2 regions of the Lysinibacillus canaveralius genome follow, and region 1 is predicted to be linked to the other one. Evidence: predicted binding sites of a transcription regulator. Region 1 holds the regulator's gene; the other holds the start of a gene.

Region 1 (3,192 bases):
GTGGCCGACCTTATGTTCGGTCATGTCTTTTTCTTGCTTAAAAGAATGACAATTTTGTAGATTGTACAAAATGCTGTTTAGTGCTCCAAAATTTTGGTTATTTAGAAAGTAGCTTGTTGTCAGAAAATAAGAACTTTAAAATGTTGAGCGAATAATGTTCAACTTTTTGTACAATGTGTTATACTAATGACATATATAACAAATAAAATGATAACCTAATTACAGGAGGCTTTTTTTATTATGACAGTTTCTATCGCAATTAACGGATTTGGCCGAATTGGTCGTATGGTATTCCGCCAAGCTATCGTTCAAAACGACTTAAATTTAGTAGCAATCAATGCCAGCTACCCTGCTGAAACGTTGGCTCATTTAATTAAGTATGACACAAATCACGGGCCATTCAACGGAACTGTGGAAACAGAGGAAAATGCTTTAATCGTAAACGGCAAGCGAGTGGCAATTGTTTCTGAACGTGACCCGAAGTTACTGCCTTGGAAAGAAATGGGCGTAGAATTAGTAATTGAAGCAACTGGTAAATTCAATGATCGTGAAAAAGCGGCTATGCATTTAGAAGCTGGCGCTAAAAAGGTCATTTTAACTGCTCCAGGAAAGAATGAAGACATTACTGTAGTACTAGGTGTAAATGATGAGCTGTTAGATATTACAAAACACGACGTTATCTCAAATGCTTCTTGTACGACAAACTGCCTGGCTCCTGTAGCAAAAGTATTAAATGACGCATTTGGCATCGAAAATGGATTAATGACTACTGTTCATGCCTATACAAACGACCAAAACAATTTAGATAACCCACACAAAGACCTGCGACGCGCACGTAACTGCGGTTCCTCAATTATTCCTACTTCTACAGGTGCTGCAAAAGCATTAGCTTTAGTATTACCAGAGTTAAAAGGAAAACTACATGGTATGGCGCTGCGCGTTCCTACACCAAATGTGTCACTAGTTGACCTAGTAGTAGATTTGAAGAAAGATGTAACAGTCGAAGAAGTAAATGCTGCATTTAAAGCAGCTGCTGAAGGATCAATGAAAGGTATCCTGAACATTTCTATGGATCCGCTTGTGTCTTCTGACTACAATACAACTACTTATTCTTCAACAATCGATGGTTTAACGACAATGGTAATGGGCGATCGTAAAGTTAAAGTGTTAGCTTGGTATGACAATGAGTGGGGCTATTCAGCACGTGTTGTTGATTTAGCGAAAAAAGTAGTAAAAGAACTAGCTGCAGTTCAAGCGTAATCTTTTAAAATAGGAAGAGACTGATCACCATGCGGGTGGTTAGTCTTTTTTATTTTTGAAAGATATTATAATTTTGGTATGTGAATAGCGTCTAGGCTAAAGCGCTTTTGTTTTAGAAAAAGGAATTGTTATTCGTCATCTGCGAGATATTTGCTATAATAGGTTTACAAATTGAAAAGAATCAGGGGAAATGTGTATGAGATGTCCATCTTGTCAGTACAACGGGACACGCGTTGTCGATTCAAGACCGGTAGATGATAATAAGGAAATTAGACGCCGTCGTGAATGCGAGTCATGCGGCTTCCGCTTTACAACATTTGAAAAAATAGAAGAAACACCCCTAGTCGTCGTAAAGAAGGAGGGCTCACGTGAAGAGTTCAGCCGTGAAAAGGTACTGCGAGGGCTGATTCGAGCATGTGAGAAACGTCCAGTGGCGCTTGATGTTCTAGAAGACCTTGTAATGGGGATTGAAAAGGATCTGCGCCGTATCGGCAATTCAGAAGTCCGCTCTGAAGACGTAGGGGAAATGGTGATGGATCGTTTGGCCAAAATTGACGAGGTTGCTTACGTGCGTTTTGCATCCGTCTACCGCCAATTTAAAGATATCAATGTCTTTATTGATGAATTGAAGGATTTACTGCAAAAACAGACAACTGACAAATAATAAAATGAGGAGGGATTGAAGTGGTTCAAATGTATAAGGAATTGCTCGCGACGGATCATTTTGAAATAACGCTCCCTCAAGCTTTATCAACTAATGAACGGCAACTATTAACCTTATTTTATCAGCCATTAACAGGGTCGGACCCAGTTAGTCTATATTTAACACTTTGGGCTGAAGGCGAAGATTATACCACAGGAAAAATGACACACTATTATTTAATGAACGTGCTCGGCATGTCGGTACGCGAGGTTTTCGAGGCCCGCATCGCTCTTGAAGCAATAGGATTGCTTCGGACGTGGCGCAAGGATGAAGAAGACAGCCGTACCTTTATTTATGAAGTAGTGAGACCGCTTGAAGCAAGGGAATTTTTTGCAGACCCGTTGTTGTCTATGTTTTTGTTTAGCAAAATAGGAGAACAAGCATACCGTAAGCTTCGAAACCGCTTTTGCAAACAGATCGATAAACAAGATTATAATGAAGTAACTCGCACATTTACCGATGTATACAAGCCAATCCATATGCAAGTGCCGCAGGATATGCTTGAGGAGCGAAAAGTAGAAAGAGGCTATCCGTTCTATTATGTGCAATTTGATTTTGATTTGTTAAGGGCAGGGCTTTCCGAACAGCTTGTGCCTTCTGCGGCCTTAACGGCTGAGGCACGTTTAATGATCGCTAAACTTGCTTTTTTATATAAACTTTCTCCGCTTGAAATGCAGAAGGTTATTATTATGGCTTTGGATGATTCGATGAAGCTGCCGATTGAACGGCTAAAAAAAGCGGCTGCGGACTATTATAAAATCACAATTTCAAAAGAGGCACCAAAACTGGCGAAAACTTTTGAAAAACCTGTAGATACATCTTCAGAAACAAAGCGGACAAAGGAACAAGAGCTGCTGGACTATTTGGAGACAACACCGCCAATTCAGGTGCTGCGTGATATTAACAAAGGTAAAGAACCATTATCTGCTTCTGTTCAATTAGCAGAGGATTTGATTATGAAGCACGATATGCCTGTTGGTGTCGTGAATGTATTGCTGGAGTATGTCATGCTGACAACAGATATGCGTCTTCCTAAAAATTATGTGGAGAGAATTGCTGACCACTGGATTCGTAAAAATTTAAAAACAGCAAAAGAGGCAATGGAATTAGCACGCCGGGAGCGCGATAAGTATGCAAAATGGAAGGCGGAGAATGAATCGAAAACCAATTCACCTCAAAAACAAAACTATAAAAAGTCTAGCGGACGGGAAGAAAAGGTGCCGGATTGG
Region 2 (3,192 bases), 400 kb from region 1:
CATTAAAGCAGCACGTGCACTGCGACCTGTATTTTGACAGTATAGGTACACTGGTAAATCTGGTCGGATTTCTTTATGTCGCTGATTCATCTGCGTCATTGGGATATTGCGCGCCCCCAGGATATGACCAGCTTCAAATTCTTTTGGTTCCCGAAGGTCGATCAATTGTGCTTTACGGTAGCCTTGTATGAATTCTTCCTGTGTCAAATTTGTCACAGCCTTTTTTAAACGGAATGAATTGATCAACACATAGGCAATTATGACTCCTAGGATGATGGCGATGGTAATTAATACTTGCACGTTATTATTTCCCCTTTCTATCTATCAGGTATATTATAAAAGAGAACAGGACGTTCGTCGAGTAAGTAAACCAAATACTTTATGGAGGCATGTAATGAAACAATGGTATTTTATTAACTCTGGGCCTTGCAGCCCATCATATAATATGGCAATGGATGAGGCATTGCTCAATTGGCATAGCGAGAAACTCATCCCTCCGGTTATTCGTTTTTATGAATGGAACCCGGCAACATTGTCGATTGGCTACTTCCAGCAAGTACATAAAGATATTAACTTTGAAGAAGTGCGCCGTCAGGGGTTAGGTTTTGTCAGAAGACCTACAGGAGGGCGAGCGGTATTGCATGAGCATGAATTGACATATTCCATCATTGTCGAAGAGGATTATCCTAACATGCCAAAAACGGTAACAGAAGCATACCGAGTATTAAGTGAAGGGCTATTGCTTGGATTCCGCAATCTTGGGCTGGATGCTTATTTCAGCGTGCCTGATACGGAAGAAAAGCAGCAGGATCTAAAAAAACCAAAAAGTGCTGTTTGTTTTGATGCACCAAGCTGGTATGAGCTTGTTGTAGAAGGCAGAAAAGTAGCGGGTAGTGCCCAAACGCGTCAAAAAGGTGTCATTTTACAGCATGGAGCAATTTTGCTTGATCTAGAGGAAGAGAAGCTATTATCTTTGTTTAAATTTGCGAACGAGGAAGCGCGTGAGAAAATGCGTTTAAAGCTTCCTGAGAAGGCTGTTGCTATGAACAGGTTGGTAGATAAGCCGTTTACTATTGAACAATGTATACAAGCGTTTAAAAACGGTTTTCAGCATGCTTTGGATATTGAATTGATTCCTTATGAATTAACAGAGGAGCAATTAGCATATATAGAACAATTGGAAAAAGAAAAATATGCAAATGATGACTGGAATTTTAAAAAGTAGGAACGTTTGTTTGAAAAAATTTTTAGTTTAAGAAACGTTGATAAATGAACAGTTCCTAAAAATAAAAAAAAATCAAGCCCTTGTTTGAAAAAAAAATCTGTTGTAATCTTTTAAAAGTGTAAATACTGTGCCTATATATAGTTTAAGGCGGATAAATCAAACACAATATCTTGTGTTTGATTTCCATTTTTGCGGGTACAGAGTGAAGAAGCTTTATAATAATAAAGGGGGCTAAGGTGATGGCAAGTGTGTTGGAGCAAACCATCCAAGTAGATCAGCTCAATAAAGATATTGAGCAATTCCCGCAAGTGCATCCGATTACACCAGATATGCATATTACGCATAAAGGTGTATCACGTCTTGTGATGATTGACCGTTATTCATTCAAGGATACGGAGAAAAAAACATTAAAACCAGGGGACTTTGTTGTATTAACTGTAAAAGAAGACCCAAAATTCCCAGCGCGTGGTCTAGGAATCATTCAATCGATTGATAAGGAAGCCAAAAAGGCGGCTATCCTGATCGAGGAAGATTTCCGTCATGTACTGGAAGATGACCAAGAGCAAACAACAGGTATTATTACTCGTTCACTAGATATTATCGAAAAGCCGCTTGAAATTTATTATGAACAAATTGCAAAACGCAATGCGACAGGGCTGGCTGCTGTAGAAAAAACAGAAGAAGCTAGAAAAGAATGGTTCGAAAAGTTTTACGAGCAGCTTGTAGACCTGAAATTCATTCCGGCTGGCCGTGTTATTTACGGAGCAGGCTCTGAGACTGATGTAACATTCTTTAATTGCTACGTAATGCCATTTGTACCGGATTCTCGTGAAGGTATCAGTGATCATCGTAAGCAGGTTATGGAGATTATGAGCCGAGGTGGTGGTGTTGGAACAAACGGTTCTACACTTCGTCCAAGAAATACGCTTGCACGCGGCGTAAATGGTAAATCTTCAGGGTCAGTTAGCTGGCTTGATGATATCGCAAAACTAACTCATTTGGTAGAACAAGGCGGTTCCCGTCGCGGAGCCCAAATGATTATGCTGGCAGATTGGCATCCAGATATCGTAGAATTCATCATTTCGAAGATGCAAAATCCACGGATCCTTCGTTATCTGATTGAAAATACGATGGACGAGTCCATTATTCGTCTAGCAAAGGAAAAATTAAAATTCAAACCTTTAACACAGCAAGATGAAGCAATGTATCAAGGGATTGTAAACTATAAAAATATTCCTGGTATGGGTGGATTCGATGAGACAATCATCCGAGAAGCAGAGGCGAAGCTTCGAGACGGCGGTACCTATTCAGTGCATAACCCGGACTTCCTCACTGGGGCGAACATTTCAGTCACATTAACAAATGAATTCATGCATGCTGTCGAAAATGACCTAGACTACGAACTGCGTTTCCCAGATGTAGCAAACTATTCGCCTGCTGAGATGGATGTATACAATGAAGAATGGCATAAAGTAGGCGACGTGCGTGAGTGGGAAAAGCTTGGCTATGGTGTTCGCGTATACCGCAAGATTAAAGCACGTGAGCTTTGGAACCTGATTAACGTATGTGCTACATACGCAGCAGAGCCTGGCATTTTCTTTATCGATAACGCGAATGATATGACAAATGCAAAAGCATATGGACAGCAGGTTGTTGCAACAAACCCTTGTGGTGAGCAGCCATTAGCTCCATACAGTGTTTGTAACCTGGCAGCGGTTAACCTGGCACAATTTGCTTTGAAGGAATCAAAATCGGTTGATTATGATGCACTGCGTCAAACAGTAAAAGTAGGCGTTAGAATGCAGGATAACGTAATTGATGCAACACCATACTTCCTAGAAGAAAACCGTAAACAGGCGCTAGGTGAGCGTCGTGTAGGGCTGGGTGTTATGGGACTTGCCGATTTACTGATTTACTGTGAGAAAGAGTATGGATCAGAAGAAGGAAACCAATTGGTAGATGAAATC

What was found. Region 1 encodes NrdR, which represses ribonucleotide reductase genes. Its sites were predicted from a motif close to AACACNATATATNGTGTT; they were not measured.
Region 2: AA0Y26_RS13975 (vitamin B12-dependent ribonucleotide reductase) is a predicted target of NrdR. The motif match lies at 1,385-1,402, and genes of this name have one in related genera.

The regions. Positions count from the first base shown of each region.
Region 1 is NZ_CP154840.1:3,150,498-3,153,689, reverse strand. It holds gene AA0Y26_RS15955 (glyceraldehyde-3-phosphate dehydrogenase) at 241-1,260, shown strand; gene nrdR (transcriptional regulator NrdR) at 1,457-1,924, shown strand; gene AA0Y26_RS15945 (replication initiation and membrane attachment family protein) at 1,954-3,192, shown strand, end outside.
Region 2 is NZ_CP154840.1:2,751,621-2,754,812, reverse strand. It holds gene AA0Y26_RS13985 (rhodanese-like domain-containing protein) at 1-300, opposite strand, end outside; gene AA0Y26_RS13980 (biotin/lipoate A/B protein ligase family protein) at 395-1,225, shown strand; gene AA0Y26_RS13975 (vitamin B12-dependent ribonucleotide reductase) at 1,465-3,192, shown strand, end outside.